Regions from separate parts of the Arthrobacter sp. YAF17 genome, predicted to be linked through region 2. Evidence: predicted binding sites of a transcription regulator. Region 2 holds the regulator's gene; the other holds the start of a gene.
What was found. Region 2 encodes LexA, which represses DNA repair genes until DNA is damaged. Its sites were predicted from a motif close to TCGAACANNTGTTCGA; they were not measured.

Region 1 (14,763 bases), on a different contig from region 2:
AAGGCGGCCGCTGACCCGGCCAGCGAGGCGCCAACTTCGTCCGCGGTGCGCTTGGTTCCGGCGACGTCGAAAGTGTGACCGCCGCCGTCGCGCCACTCCAGCGTTGCCGTGGGGCCGATCCGGGCCACCACGGACTCCAGCAGCTCGGGCGTCGCGAACGGATCGCGGGTGCCCTGCAGGAAGAGCATGGGCAGCGTCAGCCCGTAGAGGTGTTCGTCGCGGAGCTTCTCCGGTTTGCCCGGGGGATGGAGCGGGTAGCCGAGGTAGATGAGTCCTGCCGCGGGCATCCCCTCGACGACCGCCATGGAGGCCATGCGTCCGCCAAAGGATTTTCCCGCGGCCCACAGCGGCTCGCCCCCGGACCGGGCCGTGGCCTCCGCCATGGCCGCGCGCCACGCCGCTATGGCGGCGGGGGGCCTGTCGGGGAATTTCCGGCCCGCCTCCCGGTAGGGGAAGTTGAAGCGGAGCGTTGCGACGCCCAATTCGTTGACGGCGCGGGTGAATCCGGCCAGGAACGGGTGTTCCATACCGGCTCCGGCACCGTGGGCGACCACCAGCGTGGCGGACGGCTTCTCGGGGCGGGCATAGACGCCCGATACGGTGGATTCGCCGACGGCGATCGTGACGGGCGACTCGGGGATGCTCATGAGTCCATCATGACGCCTGCAGTGCGTGCGGATGCTGCGGGAAACGGTCACGCGCGGCCGCGGGCGATACAGCTAGGCTGGTACCATGAGCAATACCGAGGTGGCCCCTCAGGAGATCCTTTGCGAAACGGAGGACGACGGCTCCGGCGTCGAAATCCTGGTTCCCCGCCAGGTCCCGCTGGGCGGGCCGCGGGCGATGGACGTCAGAAGGACCCTGCCACAGCGCCAGCGGAGCCTCATCGGCGCCTGGTGTTTCCTGGACCACTATGGCCCGGACCGGATCGGTGAGTCCGGTGGCATGCACGTGCCGAGGCACCCGCACACCGGACTGCAGACGGTCAGCTGGCTCTTCACCGGGGAGATCGAGCACCGGGACTCGGCCGGCTTCCACGCGGCCGTGCGGCCCGGCGAAGTGAACCTGATGACCGCCGGGCGCGGCATCAGCCACTCCGAATTTTCCACGCCGGAGACCGACGTGCTGCACGGTGCGCAGTTATGGGTGGCGCTGCCGGACCGGGCACGCCACATGGAGCCGACCTTTGAGCACTTCCGCCCCGAGCCGCGGACGGGGCCGGGCTGGACCCTGCGCGTTTTCCTGGGATCCCTGGCCGGCGCCTCCTCGCCGGTCGCCACCCACACGCCGCTGCTCGGCGCCGAGGTCCTGCTCGAAGCGGGCGCCACGCTGGACCTCGTCACGGATCCGACCTTTGAGCACGGACTGCTGGTTGACACAGGAACCCTCGAAGTCGATGGCCGCCCGGTGGCGCGGGACCACCTGGCCTATCTGCCGCCGGGGCGCACGTCAGTGGCCCTGGCAGCCGGCGTCGAGCCCGTGCGCCTACTCCTGATCGGAGGCGAACCCTTGGGCGAGAAGATCGTCATGTGGTGGAACTTCGTGGGACGCAGCCATGAGGAAATCGTCGACTACCGGACCCAATGGCAGGCGGAAATCGGCGCCGAGGATGTGCCAGCCGCCGGGACGGACGACGCGCGGCCGCGCTTCGGTGAGTTCCCGCCTGGGGAACCGGCGCCGCTGCCGGCGCCTGCGCTCCCGAACGCCCGGCTTCGCCCCCGCGAATGATCCCTCCCACTAAGAAACGAGAAATGTGTTAACCACCATCACGATCCGCAACAACCCCGACCGGCTGCGCTACGAGGTTCTTGACGGCGACACGGTCATCGGCCAGGCGGCCTACATCGACGACGGCGGAACCCACCGGATTTTCTACCACACGGTCATTGAGGAGGCGTTCGGCGGCCAAGGGTTCGCCGGCCGGCTCGCGGCGCACGCACTCGAGGACACAGCCGCCGCCGGCCTGAAGATTGTCCCCGTGTGCCCCTACATCAAGAAGTACCTTGAAAGCCACACGCAGTACGCGGCCAGTGTCCGGGCCGTCACACCGGCATTGCTCGGTGTCCTCAACAGCGCGTTGGCGCAACGCGCCCGGCGCTGAGCCTGCAGTAGGACTCTGACGCTTATTTCACCGTCAGTGTGCCGTGGATTTGCGGGTGGTAAATGCCGTGGAAGGTTTATGCTGCGGGCTGCGTTGGTGCGGTAAAAGTAGCTGAACCGCCGTTTCCCTTGACGTCCACGTTGAAGGCCGAGCCGTCGTCGGCGCTCACGGTGTGGCGGGCGCTGCCGGGTTCGTCCCACGACGCCGACGGCCCCGGCACCGGTCCTGCCGGTACCGGGGCCGTCGATGAGGAGTTGTAAATGTTCAGCCGGCCGGCTGCTAGCTCATGCAGTCGGCGCAGTACGCGTGGCCGGCCTTCTCACGCGCCAGCTGCGAGCGGTGCCGGACCAGGAAGCACGAGTAGCACGTGAACTCGTCTTCCTTCTGCGGAATGACGGTGACCGTCAGTTCCTCGCCGGACAGGTCGGCGCCCGGCAGTTCCACGCCTTCGGACGTGTCAGCCTCGTCAAGCTCACGGGTGACGCTGCGGGCGTCCGGCGCGTTCGCGGAGCGAAGGGCCTCTAGCGAGGCGTTGCGTGATTCCGCAACGTCGGATCGGACTTCGTCATAGTCGGTTGCCACCTGGTTGATTCTCGATTCCGTTGGTCTGGGTTTCCCGGGATTGAACGGTACAGCATCCACCCGTTAATTTGCTGGGTGTAAGGGGACTGTGGGAAGTGACCCTCATGACACCGGCGCGGTTGGAGAGAAAAGCAGCGGCCGGGCCCCGCCCCGGCACCCGTTCGATAATCGTCGCGCGGAGTTAATGTGCCGTTCACGGCGTGATCCTAAGCTGGACCCTTAGTCACCGTCCGCCGGAAGGGATCCATCATGGCCGATATCGCTGCAGTACTCGGACGGCTCACGCCGGAAGAAATGGACGGCCTGCGGGCCCTCGGCCCCGCGGGGCATCTGCCCAGACACCTGACGGAGGCCCTGGACCGTGCAGCCGGAGGCCCGGGGGCGGGACGCGGGTACTACGTTCCCACCGGCAGCGTTAGTTCCACCGGGGGACCACACTTTGTCCTGCGCAGCGACGTCTCCGGCTGGTTGTTCGGTCCTCCTGCCCAGGTTTCGCGGAACACCGGGAACGTTTAGGCCCCTCCCGGCGCACTCTCCTGCCGGCGCCCCACCGAGGCGCCGGAGGCGCATACTGTGTCTGAGGAGAGGAGTCCTGCGATGAGGATTTTGATGGTGGAGGATGAACGGCACCTCGCCGACACCGTCCGCCGCGGACTCGTGAATGAAGGGTTCGTGGTGGACGTGGCCCACGACGGCGTCACCGGCCTGTCGTCCGCCAGCGAATCCGCCTACGATGCCATCCTGCTGGACCTGATGTTGCCGCTCATGAACGGTTACGACGTGCTCAAGGAGCTCCGCCGCCGCGGAATCTGGACCCCGGTGCTGATGCTCACGGCGAAGGACGGCGAATACGACCAGACGGACGCCTTTGACCTGGGTGCCGACGACTACCTGACCAAACCCTTCAGTTTCCTGGTGCTCGTGGCCCGGATCCGCGCCCTGATCCGACGCGGGGCCCCGGAGCGGCCCGTGGTGCTGACTCTGGGGACCCTGTCGATCGACCCGGTCACCCGGCGCGTCCGGCGCGGCGCATCGGATATCCCGCTGACTGCCCGGGAGTTCGGACTGCTCCACTATCTGATGCGCCGGCACGACGAGGTTGTGTCGAAGGCGGAGATCCTCGACAACGTCTGGGATTCGGCCTTCGAGGGCGGGGACAACGTCGTTGAGGTCTACATCGGTTACCTGCGGCGCAAAATCGACGCCCCCTTCGGTGTCCGCAGCCTGTCTACCGTGCGGGGGATGGGTTACCAGCTCAGCTCCGACCAGCTTCCTGAGCCGGTGCAAGCTCCGCCCCCGCCTCCGGAGCCTCCCGCTCGAGCACGGAAAAAGTAATTTCGAAACGGCATTCACCGTCGGGGCCTTCGGCTGCCCGGATGGTGCCCTGGTGGGCGGTCATGATCCCGGCAGCGATCGCCAGGCCCAGGCCGCTTCCACCGCCTTCACGGGACCTGCTCTCGTCGAGCCGGACGAAGCGCTCAAAAATCCGGGTGCGCTCCGCCTCGGGTACGGGGACGCCGTCGTTGTCGACCGTGATGACGGCGCCGGCGTCCGTGGTGCGCAGGACGACGCGGATCCGGGACAGCGCGTGCCGCTCGGCGTTGTCGAGGACGTTCCGCAGGACCTGGCCGATGCGCCGGGCGTCGCCCCGGATCCGGACCGGGGTGAGGTCGGCGGAAACCTGATGCCGGCTCTCCGCGCGCAGCCTCCGGATTTCCTGGTCAACAACGTCATCCAGGTCCACCTCGGCATCCTCTATCGCCAGCCCCCCGTCGTTCGCCTTGGCGAGGGTGAGCAGGTCTTCCACCAGATAGCGCATGCGGTCGGTCTCGCCGGCAAGAACGTCCTTCATTTCGGTCCACATCGCGCCGGACGGATCCGCTGCGGCGATCTCGACGCCGGCACTCAAGGTGGCCAGCGGGCTGCGCAGCTCGTGGCTGGCGTCAGAGACGAAGCGGCGCTGTTCGCGGTCCGATGCCTGCAGCCTCTCCAGCATCATGTTCATGGTCAGGGCCAGTGCCTCGAGTTCGTCGTCGGTGCGCGGAACGTCGACGCGGCCGTCGAGGTGGTCGGCGTTGATCCGGGCAACCTGGCCCCGGATCCTTTCGACCTGCTTCAGCGAACGGCCCACCAGCAGCCACACGGATACGGCAACGATGGCCAGCAAGAGAGGCGTAGCCGCCAGCAAAAACCAGGCCACGGTGACCACAGTGTCGGACTGGACCTGCACCGAGGAGGCCACCACCACTGTATAGGGCGCTTTAGCGACCACTACACCGGCTGCGACCACATGGAAGTCATCGTTGTTGCCGATGTTCGGAAGGCTGGAGACATCCTGTGCCTGGGTCTGCCCCGGCGGGGGACGCAGCCCGGTCAGGGGCACTTGGGCGGCCTTGGGATCGGAGGCGGCAGCCACCTGCCCGGAAGAGTCGATGATTTGGACGTACTGGCCGGCGTAGCCCGTCAGCCGGATATATTCGGCCGCATCGTCCAGTTCATGGTCAGCCAGCTCAACGATCACGTTTTGTGCCCTCCGAAGGGAAGACGTGTCGATCGCGGCCGTAAGGGTGCTCTGCAGCAGCGCGATCCAGATGACGCCGCCGACCAGCAGGGCAACGGCCACGACGGCGACCGCGGCCGCCGTCGATCGCTTGCGCAATCCCCAGCTGGCCCGGCCGCGGTACCGGCCGGACGGGGTAGTGGACGTGAGCTTGTCCATGTTTCAAGAATGCGGCACCCGCGGTCCCCGGACAACCGCCACAGAACACTTTTAGGTTGCAGGATCCGGCGGAGGCCTTCTCAGCGTCCTCTCAGGTGCTTTAAGGCACAGTTGGACCAAGACGAAGTCCAAAACAGACTACCGGCCGCACTCTCTCCTCAACCAGTGTGCGGCCGGTCATTTTTTTGCGTTGTGACGCCCAGAGGTGCCCGTTCCGGTCCGCCAATGCGGGGCATCAGGACAGCGGCGTTACCCTAAGCCAGACGAACTCGTGGGGTTCGAGCGCGATGCCGTGTTCAAGGTTCGCGGGGGCTCCGGTCAGGATATCGAGGGCGTCGACTACGAATCCGGAGAGCGTGGCCGCCGCCACTGTCTGGGCCAGGTCACTGAAGTTGGCCAGCGCCAGGATCCGGGTTCCGTCCCCCGGCCGCTGGTAGCCGAGGACGCCTGGGTTCTTTGTTGCGAAATCCAGCAGGCGGGTGCCAGCCAGTTCGGGCGCGCGGGAGCGGACGGTGATCATGTTCCGTAGCCCGGCGAACACCGCGCCCTCCGGTGTGGAGGTGTCATGGCGCCGGGCATACCGGGCGGCGGGGAAGTGCGGCCTGTGGACCCAGCGGCTGTCGGTGCCGTGGCCGTCCTCAAGGGGGAAGTCGTAGTCGTTAACCTGCCCCACCTCGTCGCCAAGGTAAAGCAGCGGGATTCCGCCGGTGCTGAACGCGACCGAGTGTGCCAGCAGGATGCGGTCCACCGCCTGGCCGGTGCCGCCCTCCAGCCCGCAGAGGGACGCCGTCGTCCCGGAAATGCGGCAGTCGCCTGTCCGGGGGTTGTCCTGGAACGGAACGCCCCGGGCAAAGCTGCCCGGGAAGCGGTTGACGTAGAAGGAGTTCAGGAACCTCCGGTGGTCGAAGCCGTTGATGCCCAGCTCAGCGGCGTCCTCGTCCGCGAAGGTCCAGCCGATGTCGTCGTGGCTCCGGACGTAGTTGACCCAGGAGGTGGCCTCCGGAATGTTGTGCCGCCGTTCCAGCGCCTGGGCCAGCAGGGAGACATCCCGGGTGGCCATGGCTTCCCAGATGAGCGCCATCTGGAGCGGGTTATAGGAGAGCTGGCATTCTCCCGGGTCGATGTATTGCGCCACCTCGTCCGGGTGCACGATCGCCTCGGACTTGAACAAAAGCGATGGGGCCGCGATCCGGCACACGGCGTTGAAGGCACGCAGCAGCAGGTATGCTTCGGGCAGGTTCTCGCAGGACGTTCCGAGCTGCTTCCAAATGAAGGCAACAGCGTCCATCCTCAGGATGTCCACGCCAAGGTTGGCCAGGAAGAGCATCTCGCCCGTCATGGCCCGGAACACCTCAGGGTTGGAGTAGTTCAGGTCCCATTGGAAGGTGTGGAACGTCGCCCAGACCCAGCGCCCGTCCGGCATCGGAACAAACGAGCCCGGATGGTCATCCGGGAAGATCTCGCGCACCTGTTCCTCAAACGCGTCCGGCATGGTCCGGTCGGGATAGATCCAGTAGTAGTTGCTGTAGTCGGGATCCCCGGCGGAGGCCTTACGCGCCCACTCGTGTTCGTCAGACGTGTGGTTGAAGATGAAGTCCACCACCAGGCTGATGCCGTTGGCCCGTAGCTCGGCGGCAAGGGCGCGCAACTGCTCCATGGTGCCAAGGCTTGGGTTGACTTCGCGGTAGCTGGAGACGGCATACCCGCCGTCGGAGTGCGGCTCGGGCGCCAGGAACAAGGGCATCAGGTGAAGGTACGTAAGGCCCAGTTCTTTGAAGTACGGGATCCGGTCGCGGACACCGTCCAGGTTCCCGGCGTACCGGTCGACGTAGCAGACTCCGCCGAGCATCTCGTTGGTCAGGAACCAGCCGCTGTTTTGCCCGCGGACGTCGTCGAGGGACTTTAGCTCCGCCGGCCGCCCGGCCCACGATTGTGCGGCCTGCTGCACCAGGGCAGTCAACTGGTCCGCCCAGTCCGCGCGGGTGCCGTAGAGATCGTGGAACAGCCGCGCCAGTTCGGGGAGGTGGGCGTCCAGGCGGCCCCGGAAATCAGCCGCGTCCTTGTGTCTCCGGGCCCGGGCCCAGGGCCCGTAGCGGGGAGGGCGCGCTGGCGGGCTGATTCGACGGCATCGGCGATTTCAACCATGGAGGTTCTCCTTTGTTGGTCTAGCTGGCGACCCGGATGAACAGCGGATCCATCGGCTGCCCGGCCGCGTACTGGCCGTCGAAGAGTTCAGACCCCTCGGGAGAAATGACGACGTCGACGTGGTCCCAGACGAGGGACCCGTCGGCGTCGCGCGGTTTCACAGGGCTAAGGAAACCGACGGCGGTACGGTCCTGGCCGCCGCCGTCGCCGGTACTGATGGACAGTACGCCGCTGCCGGAGGTGAAAGTGATCCAGGGGTCCAGCAGCCGGACCAGGAGCATGCCGTGGTGCCCGGCCAGCCGGACGTCCCCCCGGAAGCGCAACACGCCGGTGCCGCGCGCGGCGTCGTAGTCGGACGTATCGGGGCTGAAGGAGAACAGCGACGATCCGGACACGGTGGCCCCGGCGGTCGCCGAAACCGACCCGTCCGGCAGGCTGGCGATGTAATCGATGAAACTGCGCTTGATGCCCCAGCTCAGGCCCGGCGGAGGCAGCGGATCGGGCGCGGTGTTCGCTGGGTGCACGTACGTTCTCCTGTGGCTGTGAGGCTGGTCTCTCCTGAGCCTATCGGCGGATTGCCCGCCGGATGAACTGCCGCCCGGTCGGCGCGACATCCGGAGTATTTCTCTGAGGGCGTAGGCGGCCCCGGACTACCTCCGAGGGGCCGGTGGTTGACTTAGATAAGTACCAGCTCTGGAGGTGCAATGTGGCCACAGCGACCAGCCGGATCCCCGGACCCGAGGCGTCCGGGGACCCTCTCGATTCCTACTCCGCGACGGTCATCCGTGTGGCCGCTGCCGTGACCCCGCATGTGGCCGCGCTCGAAGTGGACGGCACGGGCCGGCACGGCCGGTTCCGCACCGGCGCCGGATCCGCCGTTTTGTTCACGTCCGACGGGTACCTCTTGACCAACGCCCACGTGGTGGCCGGCGCCCAGCGGGGCAGCGCGGTGTACTCCGACGGGACACGCACAGCCGTGGACGTGGTCGGCTCTGATCCTCTCTCGGACCTCGCTGTGGTGCACGGGAAGGCGCCGACCGCCGCCCCTGCGGATCTCGGCGATGCGGAGTCGCTCCAGGTGGGACAGTTGGTCATCGCGGTCGGGAACCCACTGGGACTCTCGGGGTCCGTGACCGCCGGCGTGGTCAGCGGACTGGGCCGTTCAATCCCCGTATGGTCCGGCCGTAACCGCCGCATGATCGAGGACGTCATCCAGACTGACGCTGCCCTCAACCCGGGAAGCTCCGGCGGCGCGCTCGCGGACGCGCGGTGCAGGATCGTCGGCATCAACACGGCGGTGGCCGGGGCAGGGCTGGGACTGGCGGTTCCCGTGAACGCCACGTCCAGGCGGATCATTGCTGCCCTCCTGAAGGACGGCCGCGTCCGGCGGGCCTACCTAGGCCTTGTCAACACCCCTGTCCGGCTGCAGCCAAGCGCTGTGATCAGAACCGGACGCCGCGAAGGTCTGCTGGTGGTGGAAGTTCTGGCTGGTTCTCCCGCCGAGGGGGCCGGACTCCGGCCCGGCGATGTGCTCCTCAGCGTCGGCGAAACGGCAGTTTCCAATGCCGAGAGTCTTCAAAAACTGCTTTTTGCTGAGGCGATTGGCATGCCCCTGGAGTTGTCGGTCCTGCGCGACGGCGCGGAAACCACGGTGACCACCGTTCCCGAGGAGATGTCCGAGGAATGATGGATTTTCAATGCAGTTCCAAATTTCTAAGGGAATGCGGCTGGAAACTTTTTTCGTACGCAGGCGGGGTGAACTGTCATTTGGCAGCGGCCGGAAATATGCAGAAATAGCCCGCGCCGCTGAATTCTCGGTCAGGTGCGGCAGGGCGGCTCACGCACCTACTCACGGGGGGATAGTTCCGTTCAGCTACTGGCCTTCGGCCCCTCTGCGGCGACGCCGCCGTCCCTGTTCCTGGGTCCGCAAGGGGTGCAGATTCACCTACCCGCCGAAGTCGGGCCGACTGGGCGTGGCGATACTTGCCACAGGTTCCGAGTACTCACATTGTTTTCGGGCGGTACTTGGTGGCGCTCAAGGGTGTACTCGACTTTCCTCACGGTAAAGGAACGGGTAGCTTCATTGCTTGTTGTGCCCCGCTTTGCGTGTCACCGTTTCCGTAGAAAGTCGGACGGAAATGAGTCTCAGCACGCGTTTCAATAATTCCTTCCGACTCTCCGAATATGGATTAAGTTCTAAATGGGGAAATCGGAGATCAATGTGGACAATTTGGGCGTAAGTGCGCCGGCAATTTCGGTCCGGCTATTCGGGACCTTCGAAATCCGGAGAAATGGCGCCGTACTCACGGCCGCGGACATGGGCGGCTGCAAGCCCCGACACATCCTGGAAATTCTCCTGCTGAATCTGGGGACCCCTGTCTCCAAGACGCGCCTCGTGGAGATCCTGTGGGGACCACGGGCCAGCAGCGGCGCCGTCGCCAACCTGGAGAGCTATGTCAGTGGTATCCGCAGGGCGATCCAGCCGGGCAACACCAAGACGGGACCCCTGCGCACAGCGAACGGCGGCTATGTACTGGATCCGCAGCTGGTGGAGCTGGACCTGTCGGAGTTCCAACAGCTGGTCCATGCGGCCCGGCAGTCCGCCCCGGCCGAGGCTCACGAGCTGGCCCTGCAGGCCCTGAAACTCGCCGATGAGCCGCTGCTGGGCTTTGAGCTCGTGGCCGATTGGGCTGAAGATGCACGGACGCGGCATGCTGCCGAGAAGGTTGCCGCCCAGATTCTCGCCGCCGAGACCGCCGCTTTCCTCGACAAGCCACAGCTGACCATTTCGCTCGCACAGGCGGCCATACAGTCCGAACCGCTCAACGAACGTGCCTGGACCATTCTTGTCTCGGGGTATGAACAGGCCGGACTTCCGGTGGAAGGGCTGTCAGCCTACGAACGCTGCCGCCGGCTGTTTGACCGCGACCTGGGCTGTGCCCCTGGTCCGGCCTTGCAGGCCGCGCATTTGAGGCTGCTGCGGCAGCGCGCCGAGGGAAACACCGAGCTTTCCGAAGTCCTGGCGGCCCTGCTTTACCTCGGGGAACGTCTGCATGGCCCCAAGCGCACACAGTTTGCCGCCGAGGAATCCCGGCGCATGCATGAGAATGCCGGCCGGGTCCTCGATTCCTTCCTTCAGCAGGCGCTTGCCGCCGCCGTCTGACTGGGCGTGTCTGCCTTACTGGTCGCCGGCGGACATATCGCCGACACCGGGCGTGCCATCGGCGAGCGCGTAGCGCTGGAGCACCGCACCCATCGGTGAAGCGACCACCGGCTCGATGAGTCTGAGGTTTGTCGGGACCACTCCGTCGGCGAAGACCTTCTTCCCACTGCCGAGGAGGATCGGATAAACCCAGAGCGTGAGCCGGTCGAAGAGCCGCTCGGCGAGCAGGGTTTGTACGAAGTTGAGACTGCCGATGACGTGGATGTTGGTGTGCCGGTCGCGCAGTTCTCGCACGGCGGCGACGACGTCGGGTCCGAGCAGTGTGGAGCCGGCCCACTCCAGGTCCGGCCCCTGGCGTGAGGCCACGTATTTCGGGAGCCGGTTGAACAGCCGCGCGATGTTCCCGTCAGCGTGCGGCCAGTACGCGGCAAAGATGTCGTAGGTCCGGCGTCCCAGCAGCAACGCGTCCATCCCCGCCATTCCTGCGTCGATCTGCTCGCCGACCACCTTGTCTATGAGCGGCGCCTGCCAGCCGCCGAACGCGAAACCGTTGTTAGGGTCCTCCTCCGGCCCGCCCGGCGCCTGCGCGACGCCGTCGAGCGTGGTGAACAGGTCGATATGGATAAGTCCCATGCCGTGCTCCTTCTGTGCCGCCCGTCGTCGGCCGGCGACGGAATCACTTCGAGGCTGGCACACGTGCCTGGTGCGAAGCAACGGTGTTTTTCGGCGCTGTTTTCGGGGGCAGTCACGCGGCTTTGACGACGGGGAGCTCGGCCCAGTGCGTCGTGTAGCGCGGAGACAGCATGTCGCGCTTCATGCTCCAATCAGGTCCGCCCCGGATTCCGGCGTAGCCCAGGCCGATTGACCCCCGCCCATATCTTCGGCTGACATCCTCCAGCAGCGGGCCGATGCCGCGTTCCTCGTGTGGATTCTCGAACACCGCCAGGGGCGCCTGGTTGCCGGTGGGGCGCAGATCGGTGACCATGATGCCCGCGCGGACGTACTTAACGCCGTCGTCAATCCGGGGGAGCAGGGCGTAGGCTGCCCTCGCCAGGAGAACGGGGTCGGCGGTGGGCATCGGCAACGGCACGCACACGGAGGGGTTCGAGCTGCTATCCGGGTTGTAGTAGGACGTGGCGGCGAACGCCGTCAGCACCTTGGCCTGCAGCCCGTGACGCGCCAGCCGGGCGCTGGCCTGCTGGCCGTAGACGCCCAGCACCTGGCGCAGCCCGGCGCCGGTGGTGATCGGCGCCGCGAAGGACCGGCTGAAGATGAGCTGGTCGCGGCCGGTTCGTTCCTCTTCCAGGGGGATGCACGGCGTCCCGTTGAGTTCGAGGACCGTCCGCATCAGCACCACCGAAAAGCGGTCCCTGATCCTGATGGGGTCCGCACGCGCGAGGTCCAGCACGGTGTGGATTCCCTGTGCGTTCAGCCGTTTGGTCAGCCGCGCGGCCACACCCCAGAGTTCGACCACGGACAGACCCGCCATGAGCTTCTCGCGCTGGGCGGCGGGGACAGCGTCCCAGTGGCAGACGCCGTCGAACGCCGGATTGTGTTTCGCCCACTTGTTGGCGAGTTTCGCTAGGGTCTTGGTGCCGGCGATCCCGACGCAGACGGGGACTCCGACGTTCCGGCGCACCGCCGTTTTCATGGTGTGGCCCAGGCGCTGCAGTTCCTCCGGGCTGCCGTTGACGCCAAGGAAGGCCTCGTCGATGCTGTAAACCTCCAGCCAGGCGGAGTAGCGGCCGAGGAGCTCCATGACGCGGGCGCTGATGTCGCCGTAGAGCTCATAGTTGCTGGAACGCGCCACGAGCCCCCATTCCTTCGCCCGGGGTGCGAGCTTGAACCAAGGCTCGCCGAGGGGGATCCCGAGGGCCTTCGCTTCAGGGGAGCGGGTGACAGCGCAGCCGTCGTTGTTGGAGAGCACCACGAGCGGACGTCCCTCCAGGGAGGGGTCGAAAGCGCGTTCGGCGCTGGCGTAGAAGCAGTTCACGTCAACCAAGGCGATGCTGCCCCGGCCGGGGGTAGCCCTAGACATGGTGCAGGCAGCGGGTCGCGACGCCCCAGACGACAAGGTCCGACAGCGCCGGAACCCTGATGTCCGGGTAGCGGGAGTTGTCGGCCTGCAGCACTACGCCCGCGGCCGTGATGCGCAGCCTCTTGACCGTGAGCTCGCCATCAAGGACCGCGACGACGACACAGCCGTCGCGGGGCTCGAGCGCGCGGTTTACGATCAGCTCGTCGCCGTCGCTGATCCCGGCGCCCTCCATGGAGTCCCCGGACACCCTGACGATGTAGGTGCTGGTGATGTCCTTGATGAGGTGTTCGTTGAGGTCGATGCGGCCGTCGAAGTAGTCCTGGGCCGGAGAAGGGTAGCCTGCGGCAACCGGCACTGGCGAGATCAGGACCGACAGAAGAGAAGTGCCCGCGTCTATCACGCGGGGCCCAATGATTACGCCCACAACACACCTTTATTCGAATATATGTTCGATACATTCAGTGTAGCCCCGGGCGCTGACATTGAGCAGACCCGGGCGCCGGCGCGGGCCTTCGTCGGACGGCTTGAACGCCAGTGGGACAGCCTGGGCCGTGCGGCGGCTTCAGTCCACGGCCGGCCGTTGCGACCGCAGGATTTGCAGGTACTGAACAGATCGTCGAAGGGGGCAGAAATGTGATGGCCCGGGCAGTAGGGTGACTGCATGGATGAAACGCCGCGATTCCGTTCACCGCGATGGTGGCCTTGGGCCGTTGCGATCCTCCTCTTGATCACCGTGAACTTAACGCTTCTGGGGTCTAGAAGCGGCGGGTGCGTTGACTACACAATCGAGTCTGGCGCTACGAGCATGTGTACTAGCGGCCCCGCGCTCAGCACGGATGGCACGTGGATTTTGGCGACAGTGAGCGTGGTCGCCGTCGTCTTCTTCGCGGGGCGCCTCGTGCACGCAGTTAGAGCCCGCAGGGACTAACCTGTCACGGACGAGGTAACGAGAGAGCTCGCTGCGATCAGAGCGATGAGTCCTGCGGCGATGAGTCCAAGCATCACGCCTGGGGGCGTGTAAGCCAGTACGTTCAGAGCGATGAACGCTGCCACGACGAGCGCGAGGAAGGCGAGGAGACAACCAACCATCGCGCGCAGCCACTTGTCAGCGGATGAATCGACTCCGTGGTCGCGGGCGCATATGACCAGCCGCAGTCCAATGACGGCAATGGCTTGCCAGCAGGCAATTGCGCAGATTCCCCAGATGATGGCAGGAACCGCGAGGGGCTCGACTTCCGGGAAGACAGCAACTGCTCTCTCCACCGCGGAGGGGATGATCCATACCTGCGCGAACACGGACATGAGCAGCAAGATGCGAAGTCCCGCAATCAGCGCGAACGAGGTTCGACGAGTCATCTGCGCCTCCTGCCGCTGCCTGGTTACCGGGAAAATTCACTGCCGTCCCATCACATTACCGACGCCTTAGCCCTGATACACCAGCTCTATCTGCATTTTCGCCCCGCATCCGGCAACCTTTCACCTCGACGGCTGGAGCCGGAGCTATTCGATAAAGGGGCAAGATACCGGAAGTTCCATGGTCGGGCGGCTCTTGCTTGCTAGGGTCAACCCTGTTGTCCCGCCCGTAGGAATCCGCCTGAAGGGAATAGACATGAAATCCGACCATTATGACGATTTCGCCGAGAACTACTCGGCTGAAAATGAGTCCAGCCTCCTCAACGCCTACTACGAGCGCCCGGCGATGGTGGGCCTTGCCGGCGACGTGACCGGTCACCGGGTCCTGGACGCAGGGTGCGGCTCCGGGCCCCTGTCCGCGGCACTGGGCGCGAAAGGCGCAGTCGTGACCGGCTTCGATTCCAGTCCTGCGATGCTGGAACTGGCAAGACAGCGTTTGGGCGCGGACGCGGACCTGCACGTGGCCGACCTCAGCAAGCCGCTGCCTTTCGCCGACGGCTCCTTCGACGACGTCGTCTCGTCCTTGGTCCTGCATTACCTGGAAGACTGGTCGGCACCTCTTGCCGAACTGCGGCGAGTGCTGAAGCCGGGCGGGCGCCTGA
Region 2 (14,763 bases):
TTGCCGGAGCAATCGAAGGCCTCGAAGATCGGAACTGCCTGCCTCGCGTGAGGCGGCATGCATCAAACCAGGGCTGGCGCCCGGGAAGAATGCCCGACCAGGTACCCGGCAACCTTGCTTCTTCCGAAGCTTCCCGAAGGAGAGCGGCTGACGCGGGTGGGAGAGAACTCCGCTTGCAAACTGAAAGTCGATTCTACAGAAGAAATCCCGTCCGGCGCACCTGCATGACTAGCATGTTGGCTGCAGACGGGTTCCGGCTGTCAGAACGCTCCGGTCAATCTAAATCAAGATCTAGATTTGAATCCGGAACGAAATAACGACAATCAGTCGGTCTGTGACAAGCTTACCAGCATGAGCACTTCAGACAGTAATTCACACGTTTACGAGCCCGCCAGCACCCAGGGCGACGTTTCACAGCAGATCCGGGACATCTCCGAGGTGCCCGCGATCGAGGTCATCACCACCGCTGCCGTGCACCTCATGAGCGCCGCCGCCGTGAAGCTTGGCCTCGCCGCCGAGGAGAACGCCGAGGAGCTCAAGGACCTGGACGAGGCCCGCAAGCTGATCACGGCCCTTGCCGGCTTGGTCACTGCCGCGGCTCCCGAGATCGGTTCCCAGCACGCCGGACCGTTGCGCGACGGACTGCGGTCCCTCCAGTTGGCCTTCCGCGAGGAGTCCACCCTTCCGGACGCTCCCGGCAAGGGCCCGGGCGAGAAGTACACCGGCCCGGTCAACTAGACCCCAACCCCAGTTACAACGCGGCACAAGCTACAACGCGGCGGCGGACGGACCACTTCGGTCAGTCCGCCGCCGCCGTCGTTAACGCCCGTGGCGTTACGGGTGCCGGCGGCGAGGCCCCCGGTTGCCTCAGGCTGCGGCGAGCCGCCGCCGGCGTAGGTGCTGCAGCGCGAGCCCCACGAGGCACAGCACGACGCCGCCCAGCCCCACGGCCACGAATCCGGCCCAGGGGCCCACGCCGTCGATGAAGACCCCGGCGAGTGGCGCCCCGAGGGCCACACCCCCGGTGAGGGCCGAGCCGTACCAGCCCATCGCTTCGCCGCGGCGCCGCTCATCGACGAGTTCGGCGACCTTTTCGGAGGCTGCCGACAGCACGGGCGCGCACAGCAGGCCCGGCAGGAGCGAGAGCAGGCACAGGGTCCAGGTGTCCTGCGCAAACGCCATCGGAATGGTCAGCGCAGACATGCCCAGCAGCAGCAGGATCGGTGAGATGGGCCGGTGCATGGCGCCGTAGATGAGGCCGCCGACCACCGAGGCCGCGCACCAGAAGAGGAACACCAGCCCGATCTCGGCCTGGTGCCCGCCGGATTCGAGGGCGGCCACAATTCCGACGTCGGTGCCGCTGAGGACCATGCCGGCCCCGGCCGCGACGGCGAAGACGGCGGCCACGGCTGACGTGAACCAGGCGAAGTTGTGGACGACCTTCTGCCGCAGCCCGGCGCGTTGCTGGCGCCTTTCCCCGGCGGCGGCCAGCGGGGCGAGCTCGGCGGCGGCTTCCTGCAGGTGGGCCGGGGCAGCGGCGACGACGGCGACTTCGGCGCCCTCCTGCTGGCCTGCCTCAAACGCCGCATCGGACTCGGCGTCGGACGCTGGTTCAGACCCAGGGACAGGCTCGGCGCTGCGGGTCGGCGGGTTGAACCACATCAGGAAGAGTCCGGACACCGAGGTGGCGATGCCAATGATGGTCAGTCCCAGGACCGAGAACCCGGCCGTGGCGACGAGCGCGCCGGCCGCGGGGCCGATCATAAAGACCAGTTCGGTGGAGATGGCGTCGAGGGCGAACGCCGTGCGCCGCTGCTCACCTGTGGCGAGGACGCCGAGGGACTGGCGCACCACGCTGAAGATGGGCAGCGTCAGCAGGCCGCCCACGAAGACCAGCGGCAGCAGGACCTCGTAGGACACGTGCGGCACAACGGACCAGATGACGGCTTCGGAGATGACGGACGGGATGAGCGCCCGCCGCAGGCCGACGGTGTCAACGCGCCGGCCGCGCCAGGGTGCGCCAACGGCGATGCCGATGGTCATCACGGCGGCGGCGGCGCCGGCGGCGGCGTAGCCCTGGCCGAGGGTCAGGACAATGTGCAGGGTCAGGAGGACCCCGGCCGCGGAGTGCGGTATGCGGGCAACCATCCCGACCAGCAGGAGCCGCCTGATGGGCCGGACGGCCAGCAGATCCCGGTAAAGCGCGAAGTTCACGAAACTATTTCCTTCTGGTACTGCCCCCGGCAGCACCCAGGATGTCCCCGGCCGACCGTCAGCTACTGTGCTGCGCGCTGCAATTTGACCTCGATCGAGTCAACCCGCTCAGCAAATATTTCATTCCGTGCCCAGGCGTTGTTGAGGCCGGACACGATGGACTGGACGCCGGCGGCGTCGAGTCCGTCTTCAAGGTAGAGCACCACGCGGAGCTCCGGGCCGGAGCCTCCGCCCGGGAGCTGCCTTCCCTCGGCCGTAACCGCGGCAACTCCCCCGCCCCGATGAATTTCAACACGGCGGACCGCGGGAAAGCCAACTGCGGCCTCGCCGAGGTTCCGGGCGAGCTCGGGATCAGCGTACGACGGCGTCCAGTCCCGCTGCTGGGCAAGGGCCCACACCGCGGGCCGGCGCACCACAAAGGTGATAGCGGACCCGGGGTCGAGCACGAGCAGTTCCGCCCCCTCGGCGACCGCGGAGAGTGCAGCGCGGGCCGCGTATACGGCTACCGGGCGCGCCTCGGGATGCCAGGCCTCGAGTGAAGCCGCAGAGGTGAAGACGGGCATCGCTGTCCGGCCGTCGGGGGCCTTGAGGGTTACGAGCGCCATGTCCGCCTGCTTGTCGGAGTGCAGGCCGCCGGCACCTTCGCCTTCTTCGGCGAGTGTGGCGATGATCGGCACAAACACCCGCGCCGTAGCGAGCGATGCCACCACCGCAGCCTCATCGCCGTCGCCCGCTTCGAGGGCAGCCAGCGCGGCGAGGTAGCCGGCCTCGGGGGTGCCGTCGTCGTCCTCGAAGTTGTGGATCGTAGCGTCCTCGCCGGACAGACTGCGCCCCGCCCACGGTTGGCCCGCAGAGTCGGTCGCTCCCCCGGCGCCCGCCAGGGCTGCGGCGATGTGTCCGGGCAACTGGCGTGTTGGGACGTGGTTGTCAGCTGCGTTGCCGCCCGTGGGCCGGTGCTCCATGCTGCGGGCTTTCCTAGCGGCGGCCGGCGACGTCGAGGGCCTCGGGCAGCGTGAAGTTGCCGTTGTAGAGGGCCTTGCCGACGATGGCGCCTTCGACGCCGAGCGGCACGAGGGAACGCAGGACCTTGAGGTCCTCGAGGCTGGAGATCCCGCCTGAGGCGACGACGGGTTTGCCGGTCTTTTCCACCATCTGGCGCAGCAGTTCGACGTTAGGGCCCTGGAGGGTGCCGTCCTTGGTGACGTCGGTGACGACGTAGCGGGAGCAACCGGCCTCCTCGAGGCGTCCGAGGACCTCCCAGAGGTCGCCGCCTTCCTTGGTCCAGCCGCGGCCGGCCAGCGTGGTGCCGCGGACGTCCAGCCCGACGGCGATCTTGTCGCCGAAGCGCTCGATCACCCGGGCGGTCCACTCTGGGTTCTCCAGTGCCGCGGTGCCCAGGTTCACGCGGGCCACGCCCAGGTCCAGTGCCTTCTCGAGGGACTCGTCGTCGCGCAGGCCGCCGGACAGTTCCACCTTGATGTCCAGCCGGCCGACCACTTCGCGCAGCAGTTCGGCGTTGGAGCCCCTGCCGAAGGCGGCGTCGAGGTCCACGAGGTGGACCCATTCGGCGCCCTGCTGCTGCCAGTTGAGTGCAGCCTCCAGCGGCGTGCCGTAGCTCGTCTCGCTGCCGGCCTCGCCCTGGACGAGGCGCACGGCCTGGCCGTTGACGACGTCGACGGCGGGCAGCAGCTCGAGCACGGGCAGCGGGGTTTCGGTGGTCATCGTGGATCCTCAGCTCTTCAGGGACGGCAGGTGGTCGGGGCGCTGCGGGTGGTCAGGCGGCAGGCAGGGTCAGGAGGTAGGCGGCCAGCAGCGCCATCCCGGCCAGGACGTAAAACACGATCTGGACCCAGCGCGGGCTCTTCTGCTGGCGGAAGGACAGCGCTCCGCCGACGAGCAGCCCGGCGAGGCCCATCAGCACGATGGACCACATCTAGGCGGTCCCGGCTTCCGGGGCGGCGTCGGACAGAGTGGCGTCGGACGGCACGGCTTCTGCGCGCACTGAGTCCGGGGCCGCTGATTCCGCGGCCCGGGAGCGGTCCCGCAGGCTCTCAACCCAGTTGCGCAGCAGGTGCGCCCCGGCGTCGCCGGACTTTTCGGGGTGGAACTGTGTGGCGCACAGCGGGCCGTTTTCCACGGCCGCGATGAACGGGGCACCGTGCTCGGACCAGGTGACCAGGGGCGCCGCCATCCGCGGCTGGATGACGTCGAAGTCCCACTGCTGGACCCCGTAGGAGTGCACAAAGTAGAAGCGTTCGTCTTCGACGCCGGCGAACAGCTTGGAGCCTTCCGGGACGGATACGGTGTTCCAGCCCATGTGCGGCACGACATCGGCGGGAAGGAGTTCGACCTTCCCGGGCCACTCCCCCATTCCTTCGGCTTCGGTGCCGTGCTCGACGCCGGCCTCGAACAGGACCTGGAGGCCGACGCAGATGGCCAGGACCGGCCGGCCGCCGGCCACGCGGCGGCCGATCATGCGGATCCCGTCGACGGCTTTGAGCTCGCGCATCACCGTTTCGAACGCACCGACGCCGGGCACCACGAGGCCGTCGGCGTTGAGCACGTCCTGCGGCTTGGAACTGAGGATCACTTCGGCACCGGCACGCTCGAGGGCGCGGACGGCGGAGCGGACGTTGCCGGAGCCGTAGTCGAGGACCGTGACGGTCGGCTTGCCCTCGGGCGACGCCGGCTTCGCGCCGGCGTCGGGGTCGATGATGGCGCCGTCCTTCAGCACTTTGCCGGTCACAGCGCACCCTTGGTGGAGGGAATGCCCTCGACGCGCGGGTCCGGTTCGACGGCGGCGCGCAGGGCGCGGGCGAAGGCCTTGAACTGGGCCTCGACGATGTGGTGCGGGTCCCGGCCGGCGGTGACGTTCATGTGCAGGCAGATGCCGGCGTGCAGGGTGATCGCCTCGAAGACGTGGCGGGTGAGGGAACCGGTGAAGTGTCCGCCGATCAGGTGGTACTCCTGGCCTGCCGGTTCTCCGCCGTGCACGAGGTACGGGCGGCCGGAGACATCGACGACGGCGTGCGCGAGGGCTTCGTCGAGGGGCACTGTGGCTTCGCCGAAGCGGCGGATCCCGGCCTTGTTTCCGAGGGCGGTGCGCAGGACCTCGCCGAAGGTGATCGCAACGTCCTCGACCGTGTGGTGGACGTCGATGTGTGTGTCGCCGGTGGCCTTGACCGTCATGTCGATCAGGGAGTGCTTGCTCAGCGCCGTCAGCATGTGGTCGTAGAACGGGACCGAGGTGCTGATGTCCGAGACGCCGGTGCCGTCCAGGTTGATCTCGACCAGCACCGATGACTCGCTGGTGGTCCGTTCCATGCGTGCGGTCCGGCCCTCGGCAGCGGTTGTTCCGGTGGTGCTCATGTGGGTGTCCTTTGGATGACGACGGTGCCCGGCGAACAGGGCAGGGTGGATGTCCTGGGTTAAGTCTAGGCGCGCTGCACTGCGCGGCCGGCCAGGATCCGCTCGAGGGCTTCGAGGAAGGCTGTGGTTTCCGTCTCAGTCCCGGCGGTGACACGAAGGTGCCCGGGAATGCCGACGTCGCGGATGAGCACCCCGGCATCCAGCAGTTCCTGCCAGACCTCGTGCGGGTTGTCCAGACCGCCGAAGAAGACATAGTTCGAGTCGGAGGCGGCAGGCTTGAGGCCCATCCGCTGCAGTTCGGCCACGATCCTGTCGCGCTGCCGCTTGATGTCCTCGACGTCGGCCATCAGCGCGACCCGGTGGTGCAGGGCGGCCAGGGCTGTCGCCTGGGTGATGGCCGAGAGGTGGTACGGGAGCCGGACCAGGCGCAGGGCGTCGGTGACCTCCGGGGCTGCCGCCATGTAGCCGACACGGGCTCCGGCCAGGGCGAAGGCCTTGCTCATGGTGCGCGAAACGATCAGCCGTTCCCGGCCGGGCAGCAGCGTCAGCGCGCTGGGCGTGCCGTTGTGGGCGAACTCGTGGTAGGCCTCATCGACGATAACGATGGTCTGGCTGGCCTCGCCGGCCTCGTAGACAGCCTCGACGACGTCCAGGCCAAGCCCGGTGCCGGTGGGGTTGTTCGGGGAGCAGAGGAACACGATGTTCGGCTGGAGTTCGCGGACCTGCCGGGCGGCCGACTCGGCACTGAGCCCGTAGTCATCGGCGCGGATCCCGGCGATGTACCCGGTGTCCGTGCCGGAAGCCAGCAGCGGGTACATGGAGTATGTGGGAGGGAAACCAAGGGCGGTGCGGCCGGGACCGCCGAAGGCCTGGAGGATCTGCTGGAGAACCTCGTTGGAGCCGTTCGCGGCCCAGATGTTGTCCGCGGCCAGTCCGTGCCCGAGGTATTCGGCCAGCGCCTCCCGCAGTTCCGTGAATTCGCGGTCCGGATAGCGGTTCAGTCCGGCGGCGGCAATGGTGACGGCGTCGGAGATGGCCGCGAGGACGTCGGCCGGGACGCCGTGGGTGTTCTCGTTGACGTTGAGCAGGATGGGGACGTCCAGCTGCGGTGCCCCGTAGGGGGTCAGGCCCCGCAGGTTGGTCCGGAGGGGAAGTCGGTTCAGGCGCTCTAACTGGTCAGTCACTTGTCCAGTTTAAGTGAGTTCGCGGCGGGCCCGGAAACTGTGACGCTTTGCGGGGCTGTCGGCGCCCTGCGGAACGCCTCGAGACCCTCAAGCGACGGGACCCCTGAGCTATCTGGATGGAGCTGCCTGGCCGGAACGAACTAGTTGGACGGAATGAAGAGCGCCTGGCCCGGCACGACGCGGGCGGCCTCGAGGTTGTTCAGCTGGATGATGTCGGCGACGACGTCGCGGGGATCGCGCTCGGGCGCCACTGCCTCGGCGATGGCCCACAAGGATTCGCCGGGCTGCACCGTTACCGAGACTGTGGGTGTCAACGACAGCTCGGCGGCAGAGTCCGCCGCCTTTGCCGGGGCGTTGAGGAATCCGCTGAAGGAGAGAACCAGTGCGGCCAGCAGGATGAGCGGCACCCCAATGAAGACGAAGCGCCCCCGCCGGGTGAGCTTAAGCGGCGCCTGCTTTGCCTGTTCGGCACGACCGCTGGGGCCGGACTGGCCGGGCTGACCTGTGCCGCTGCCGGTGCCGGTGCCGGGCCGGCCATAGTCGCCGAATGAGTCGCGGCCGAAAGTGTCGTGAAACGCGCTTGATGCTGACATGAACTGAGCCCTCCTGGACCATACTGTGCCGCCCGGCGTACTCCACGTACCCGCCGCCAACCGGCCTGACCTTCGAACAAAGAGACGAATAACCTGTTCCAACCGAACTGCGCCAAACTAGAACACATATTCGAATCTTGCTAGTTCTGTTTTAGCACTTATTGACGAACATTGTCGAGACTCGCTAGAACAAATGTTTGAAAAAGCTGTGTGGCTGGCCTACGTTTGAGTCAAAGAACAACCACTTCTGCAGTTGATCAGCAGGGTCTGACATTTCAGGCCGGAAGTTCCCGGCAGCTGCAGCCACAGCGGCCGGGCGGAACGGAAAGGCGTTGGCGAACATGGCAGCACAAGCCACTGGCGGCAGGGCCACCCAGCGGAGCCCGCAGGCAGCCCGGCCACCCAAGAGCCTTACCGTCCGGCAAAAGAAGATTCTGGAGACCATCCAGCGCTCCGTGACGGACAACGGGTACCCGCCGTCCATGCGCGAAATCGGCGACACGGTGGGCCTCGCGAGCCTTTCCAGCGTGACCCACCAGCTTTCGCAGCTCGAGAAGCTCGGCTACTTGCGGCGTGATCCCAAGCGCCCTCGGGCCATGGAAGTGCTGATGCCGTTGACCCTCGATGAGGGAACCGCGAAAATTTCAGGCGTCGAGAAGTCCAGCGGCCTGCGCAGTGTCGGCGGCTTGTCTGTTTCGGAGCTGGCCAGTGCCACGGATACCGCCATGGTGCCGTTGGTGGGCCGGATCGCCGCGGGCGGACCGATCCTGGCCGACCAGGTGGTTGAGGACGTTATGCCCCTGCCCCGCCAGCTGGTGGGCCACGGCGAGCTCTTTATGCTCAAGGTCGCCGGTGACTCGATGATCGATGCGGCCATCTGCGACGGTGACTGGGTGGTGGTGCGCAGGCAGGGCGATGCTGTCAATGGTGACATTGTGGCCGCCCTGCTGGATGACGAGGCAACAGTGAAGACCTTCCGCCAGCGTGACGGCCACACCTGGCTGCTGCCGCAGAATACCCAGTACGAGCCCATCCTCGGCGATCATGCCGTCATTATGGGCAAAGTCGTCTCGGTGCTGCGCTCCCTCTAGGACTGAACCTCCCGGCAGCTCAGAGCTGCCCAGTCCCTGCGAACACGGCCCCGCCGGCGTTGACCAGTTCACGCCGGACGGGGCCTTTCGCGTTCCTCCCGGTTACTGGCACCCCGGCGGCGGCAGGGTCCCGGAAAATCCGCGGACGCCGCGGGGACCCGCATCCCGGCCCGGTCACATGTCCCGGCAGGGTCCCAACCCGGCGGGGCTACGTGGCGGGCTGCCCTGATTCCTTCGCGAGCCGCTCCAGAGCCGCGACGGCGATGGCGGGGTCCGTGGTGGGCCAGAACGGCGGCAGGGCGGCGCGGAGGAATCCCCCGTAGCGTTCGGTGGACAGCCGCGAGTCCAGCACAGCCACCACACCCTTGTCCGTCGTCGTGCGGATCAGTCGGCCCGCGCCCTGGGCCAGACGGATGGCAGCGTGGGTCGCGGAAACACTCATGAAGCCGTTGCCGCCGGCCTGGGCCACGGCCCGGGACCGCGCCGTCATCAGGGGATCGTCGGGCCGCGGGAACGGGATCCGGTCGATCACTACGAGGCGGCAGGAGGTCCCCGGCACGTCGACGCCCTGCCACAGGGACATGGTGCCGAAGAGGCAGGTGTCCGGCTCGTCGGCGAACTGCTTCACCAGCGCCGTCATGGTGGAATCCCCCTGGCAGAGGATGCTCATGTCCAGCCGTGGCCGCAAGGCCTCGGCAGCGTCCTCGGCGGCGCGCCGCGACGAGAAAAGGCACAGCGCCCCGCCGCCGGAGGCCCGGATCAGCTTCTCGAGTTCGTCGAGCGCTTCCGGGGACGTGCCGCGGCCGGGCTTGGGCAGATGCTTGGCAACGTACAGGATGCCCTGCTTGGGGTATTCGAACGGAGAGCCGACGTCGACGCCGGTCCAGCTCGGGGCGCCTGGACCCACCAGGCCCAGGCCGCCGGCAGCAGGTTCGAAAGCGGACCCGATCGCCAGGGTGGCCGAGGTGAGGATGACCGTGTGGTCCGCGAACAGGCCCTCGCGGAGCCGCCCGGCAACGCTGAGCGGGGCGATATTGACCAGCGCCGGGGCGGACTCGTCGGGCTGGGAGTAGCCCTGCTGCGGGTCGAAGGTGCTGTTGCGGGAAAACCAGACCACTTCGCGGTTCTCGCGTGCTGCCAGCAGCCGTTCACAGAGTTCCAGGATCACCATGAGCCGGGAGCGCGCGAGCTGGCGGCCGCCGTCGGCCGTGTTCGCGCTGTCCCCCTTGGAATCCGAGAGCGCGGCGCGGCAGGCGTCCCGCAACTGGTCCACGCAGTCCAGCTGTTCGCTGTTGAGGCCGTTGGGCATAAGCCCGCTGGGGACGCCCTCAATGGCAAGTTCGAGGTTGGATGCGGCGTTGTTCAGCGCGTCCACGGTGATGCCGGCGTGCTTCCGTGCCCCGGACGCGGCGGCGTGCACCATGGCCACAGAAAGCTGGCCGGACACGGCGCCGGTCACGCGGTCCTGGAGCTCGTGGGCTTCATCGACCACCACGACGTCGTATTCCGGCAGCACGGCGAGGCCTTCGAAGGCGCTGACGGCCAGCATCGCGTGGTTGGTGACCACGACGTCGGCGTCCGCGGCGTTTTGCCGGGCCAGTTCGCTGAAGCATTCGGCTGCCAGGGGGCATTTCTGCGCGCCGAGGCACTCCATGGAGGTGACGGAGACCTGCCGCCAGGCGCGGTCCGTGACGCCGGGCAGGAGTTCGTCGCGGTCCCCTGTCACGGTGTCCTCGGCCCACTCGCGCAGCCGGACGACCTCCTTGCCGAGCTGGGAGGACGGACCGCCCATGGCCGCGGCGAAGTGCGGCACGGAGGTGTCCTCGCCGAGCGAGAAGAGCTGGCCCTCCGACGGTTCTTCGGAGGGGAAGCCGCCTTCGAGCTTGTGGCGGCACACGTAGTTGGACCGGCCCTTGACGAGGGCGACTTTGACGGGCCGGTCGAGCGCCGGGGTGATGGTCTTCAGCAGCCGGGGCAGGTCACGGCCCACGATCTGGGTCTGCAGTGCCAGCGTGGCCGTGGAGACCAGCGTGGGCTTGTCGCTGACGAGCGAATGGGCGATCAGGGGGATCAGGTAGGCGAGTGACTTGCCGGTGCCGGTGCCGGCCTGGACCAGCAGGTGGTCGCCGCTGTCAATCGCCTGCGCCACCTGCCGGGCCATTTCGTGCTGGCCGTCGCGGCTCTGGCCGCCCATCCCGGACACGGCCCGGTCGAGGAGTTCGATAACGAACTCCCCGCCGGTCCTGCCGCCCGAACGTGCCGGACGTTCTCCGGCGTCCGTTCCTGCAGCCCCGGTTCCTGCAGCCCCGGTTCCTGCGTCGTCCTCCCCCGCCGGGTCGCCCGTGCCTGTGTCCGCCCCGGTCACCGCTGCCTCAGTCATTGCTGATGAACGAATCCAGTTCAGCGGCCAGTCCCTCGCGCACCATTACGACGGCGCGGGTTCCCGCTTCCTCGTGGTCGAGGCTGAGGATCTCGGCGTCGGCTTCGTGCAGCTTGCTGATCAGGTCCCCGCGGTTGTAGGGGATGAGCAGCTCCAGCTTCACGCTGGGCCGCGGAATGCCTTCACTGATGGCCTTGAGTAGCTCCGGGATGCCTTCGCCGGTGCGCGCCGACACCACCACGTGGCGCGGTTCGCGCTGCTTCAGCCGCTCGATCACGAAGGGATCCGCGGCGTCGGCCTTGTTCAGGACGATGATTTCGGGCACCTTGCGGGCGTCGACTTCGCTGAACACCTTGCGGACGGCAGCGATCTGGCCTTCCGGATCCGGGTGCGAGACGTCCACGACGTGCAGGATCAGGTCCGAATCGGCAACCTCCTCCAGGGTGGAGCGGAACGCCTCCACAAGCTGGGTCGGCAGCGACCGGACGAACCCCACGGTGTCGGCAAGGGTGTAGCCCAGCCCGTCTGAGGTTTCGGCCTTGCGGACCGTCGGGTCCAGGGTGGCGAACAGGGCGTTCTCCACCAGGACACCGGCGTCGGTCAGCCGGTTCAGGAGCGAGGACTTACCGGCGTTGGTGTACCCGGCGATCGCCACGGACGGCACGGAATTACGACGGCGGTTGGCGCGCTTGGTCTCCCGGGCCGGCTTCATTGCGGCGATTTCACGCCGAAGCTTGGCCATCCGGGTGCGGATCCGGCGGCGGTCCAGTTCGATCTTGGTTTCACCCGGACCGCGCGAACCCATACCCGCACCGGCACCGCCCACCTGGCCACCGGCCTGGCGGGACATCGAGTCACCCCAGCCGCGCAGGCGCGGGAGCAGGTATTCGAGCTGGGCCAGTTCCACCTGGGCCTTGCCCTCGCGGCTCTTGGCGTGCTGGGCAAAGATGTCCAGGATCAGGGCCGTGCGGTCGATGACCTTGACCTTGACGATGTCTTCCAGGCTGCGGCGCTGGGACGGCGCCAGTTCGGCGTCGACGACGACGGTGTCCGCGCCCGTGGACATCACGATGTCCTTGAGTTCCTGCGCCTTGCCGGAGCCGAGGAAGGTGCCCGGATCGGGCTTCTGGCGGCGCTGGACGATACCGTCCAGGACCTCCGAACCGGCGGTCTCGGCCAGCGCGGCGAGTTCCCGGAGGGAGTTCTCGGCGTCGGCAAGGGTCCCTTCCGTCCAAAGGCCGGCCAGCACGACGCGCTCGAGCCGCAGCTGCCGGTATTCGACTTCGGTGACGTCTTCGAGCTCGGTGGACAACCCGGCGGTGCGGCGCAGGGCGTGCCGTTCCGCGAGGTCCTGCTGGTCGCCGTCGTAGGTGCTGTGCTCCTCGTCCAGCCGGGAGATCGCCTGCGCTTTGCCGAGCACCGAAGCGGGATCACCGGCGGCCGGGGCTGCCTTCCGGGCAGGAGTGTCCTTGGCGAGGATCCGGTCGATGACAGCCTGGATTTCCGCAGGACTCATGTCTTGGGATGCTGAATCGGGTCCGGTGTTGGGCTGGCTGGTCATGGTCTCCTTTAGAGGTTCGGCAGTTTCAGAATAGTGCCGATCGGTGCTGTGCGGGGCGGTATTCGCGCTGGGCTGACGACTATTGGTCATTCATGGCCTCCTGGGATGCCTGCGGCAGCGGTGCCGGGGGCAGGGTGGGCTCCGGGCCGGAGCGGTGGAAACGGGGAGGGAACAGGCATGGGTTCTGCCTTGAGGAGGGAGTTGTTCCGCCCGGGCCGGGCTCCAGTGAGCGCTGCCAAACTCCAAGTTCGGGCGCCAGCGGCGAATCCATTTCAGGACAATCACGGGTGGCGCACTGAGCGGAAGGTAACTACCTGCGTCGCTGCGGGGACGGGACTCCGGTGAAGAACGGAAGGCCCGTGCCGGCTACTTGAAGATCAAGAACATGTTTTTAACACTAGCAGACGGCCCGGCTGGCTCCGGCCGGCCGCCGCGGTTTCCTCTAGGGGCCGACGGCCAACTAATCTAGCCAGTTATGGAGTCTGCACACTATTTCAGCGCCCAGCCCTCTGGGCCGTTCACCCGCAAGCCACTGACCGTGGAGCTTGCCGGTGCCACGCGGCAACTGCAGACGTCCTCCGGTATCTTCAGCCCGGACGGCATCGACAAAGGCACGGCTGTGCTGCTGGCCGAGGCCCCATCCCCCGCGCCGCAGGGGAACTTGCTGGACATTGGTTGCGGCTGGGGTCCGATCGCGCTGACCATGGCCCTGCGGGCACCGCATTCCCGGGTCTACGCCGTGGACGTCAACGAGCGCTGCGTGACCCTAACCAACGAAAACGCCACACTGCTGGGCTTGGGCAACGTCACGGCCAGCACGCCCGACGCCGTCGACCCCGAGCTTCGCTTCGACACCATCTGGTCCAACCCGCCCATCCGGATCGGCAAGGACGAGCTCCACGCCCTGCTGCTCCTGTGGCTTCCCCGGCTGGCGCCGGGCGGCTCCGCATGGCTGGTGGTGCAGAAGAACCTGGGGTCGGATTCGCTGCAGCGCTGGCTCGCAGCAGAGCTGGACAGCAGCTTCGCGGTGACGCGCGAGAGCACCTCGAAGTCGTTCCGGATCCTTCGGGTCAGGAAAGCGTCCCACTAGCGACGATCACCGCGGGGCCGCTGAGCTCGACGTGCTCGTGGCCCGCGGCGCCGAGGAAGAACTTCACGCCGACGACTCCGCCTGGGACATGGACATTCCACGCATCCGGGGCACCCTGGCCGGCCCAGTGGCGGATCGCGACGGCGGCCGCGCAGGCGCCAGTGCCGCAGGACTGCGTTTCTCCGACTCCGCGCTCATGAACGCGCATGGTGATGGTTCCTACGCCTTCGTGGACCAGCGGCTCGGACGGCACCACGAACTCAACATTGGTTCCGTGCGGCGGGGTGGGGTCCACGTGGGGTGCGGTGAACAGCTGCGTGGCCTCCAGCTCGGCGAGTTCTGCCAGTGCCACAACGGTATGCGGGTTGCCCATGCTGACGGACAGGGCGGGCCGGGCGACCTCCAGCCCCGCCGCGCTGACCAGTGAATCCATGGCCCGGGCGGTGGCCTCGCCCGGGAAGATGAATTCCCAAGGGCCCATGTCGACGGCGTAGCCGGAGGCGGTGCGGACGATGGTCTTGGCGCCGCCGCGGGTGCCGATGGTCAGTGATTCGCCGGCAGGCAGTTCGACGAGGCCTTCGGCAATCAGGAAGTGCACAAAGACGCGGACGCCGTTGCCGCACATCTCGGAGAGTGAGCCGTCGCCGTTGCGGTAGTCCATGAACCATTCGGCGTCCGGGTGCCGGGTCAGCAGCTCCTGGCCCTCGGCGAGCAACCGGGACGGGACGGCGCGGATCAGTCCGTCGCCGCCGATTCCGCGGTGGCGGTCGCACAGGGCTGCGACCTGCTCCGGCGTCACCGACAGCGTGCCGTTGGGGTCGGCCAGGAGCACAAAGTCGTTGCCCGTGCCGTGGCCCTTGGAAAACGTCAGTCCGCTCAGGGCAGCAGGGTCAGCGGCGGTGTTGCGATCGGCGGCCGCGGCCAGGGGTTCGTCCATGCTCCAAGGTTACCGTTTCGACCCGGGGCCGCCCGTCAACCTCCCCGGGAATCCACCCTGGCGATCCACTCGCCGACAGGGAACTGCCGGCCCGGAACGTCAGCCGGGGACGCAGAGGGCAGCCGCCTTGGCCACCAGTTCCGGATCCTGCCAGTCAAGCCAGTGGATGCGGGGGTCGGCGCGGAACCAGGTGAGCTGGCGGCGCGCGAACTGCCGGGTCGCAACGATCGTTTCCTCGGCGGCCTGCGCCGGGTCGGATCCGCCGTCGAGGACGTTCAGGAATTGGGCGTACCCGAGGGCGCGCGGCGCGGTCTTGCCGAGCCGGAGTCCGGCGGCGTCGAGCC

Region 1: the regulator LexA is predicted to act here: its motif matches at 13,186-13,201, upstream of AB4Y67_RS01165 (LexA family protein).

Annotation. Positions count from the first base shown of each region.
Region 1 covers NZ_JBFRDB010000001.1:222,596-237,358, forward strand. The annotation lists gene AB4Y67_RS01095 (alpha/beta hydrolase family protein) at 1-647, opposite strand, end outside; gene AB4Y67_RS01100 (pirin family protein) at 733-1,728, shown strand; gene AB4Y67_RS01105 (GNAT family N-acetyltransferase) at 1,754-2,101, shown strand; gene AB4Y67_RS01110 (hypothetical protein) at 2,230-2,361, shown strand; gene AB4Y67_RS01115 (DUF4193 domain-containing protein) at 2,381-2,683, opposite strand; gene AB4Y67_RS01120 (hypothetical protein) at 2,933-3,199, shown strand; gene AB4Y67_RS01125 (response regulator transcription factor) at 3,281-4,018, shown strand; gene AB4Y67_RS01130 (ATP-binding protein) at 3,939-5,402, opposite strand; gene AB4Y67_RS01135 (amylosucrase) at 5,638-7,437, opposite strand; gene AB4Y67_RS01140 (HtaA domain-containing protein) at 7,568-8,071, opposite strand; gene AB4Y67_RS01145 (S1C family serine protease) at 8,254-9,234, shown strand; gene AB4Y67_RS01150 (AfsR/SARP family transcriptional regulator) at 9,748-10,710, shown strand; gene AB4Y67_RS01155 (dihydrofolate reductase family protein) at 10,726-11,343, opposite strand; gene AB4Y67_RS01160 (Y-family DNA polymerase) at 11,456-12,748, opposite strand; gene AB4Y67_RS01165 (LexA family protein) at 12,741-13,172, opposite strand; gene AB4Y67_RS01170 (DUF2975 domain-containing protein) at 13,673-14,104, opposite strand; gene AB4Y67_RS01175 (class I SAM-dependent methyltransferase) at 14,358-14,763, shown strand, end outside.
Region 2 covers NZ_JBFRDB010000009.1:45,787-60,549, forward strand. The annotation lists gene AB4Y67_RS08980 (DUF1844 domain-containing protein) at 352-738, shown strand; gene AB4Y67_RS08985 (MFS transporter) at 868-2,214, opposite strand; gene AB4Y67_RS08990 (SseB family protein) at 2,277-3,176, opposite strand; gene priA (bifunctional 1-(5-phosphoribosyl)-5-((5-phosphoribosylamino)methylideneamino)imidazole-4-carboxamide isomerase/phosphoribosylanthranilate isomerase PriA) at 3,190-3,936, opposite strand; gene AB4Y67_RS09000 (hypothetical protein) at 3,989-4,147, opposite strand; gene hisH (imidazole glycerol phosphate synthase subunit HisH) at 4,148-4,960, opposite strand; gene hisB (imidazoleglycerol-phosphate dehydratase HisB) at 4,957-5,583, opposite strand; gene AB4Y67_RS09015 (histidinol-phosphate transaminase) at 5,649-6,767, opposite strand; gene AB4Y67_RS09020 (LysM peptidoglycan-binding domain-containing protein) at 6,908-7,360, opposite strand; gene lexA (transcriptional repressor LexA) at 7,702-8,451, shown strand; gene AB4Y67_RS09030 (ATP-dependent DNA helicase) at 8,660-10,831, opposite strand; gene hflX (GTPase HflX) at 10,824-12,392, opposite strand; gene AB4Y67_RS09040 (class I SAM-dependent methyltransferase) at 12,868-13,482, shown strand; gene dapF (diaminopimelate epimerase) at 13,463-14,419, opposite strand; gene miaA (tRNA (adenosine(37)-N6)-dimethylallyltransferase MiaA) at 14,519-14,763, opposite strand, start outside.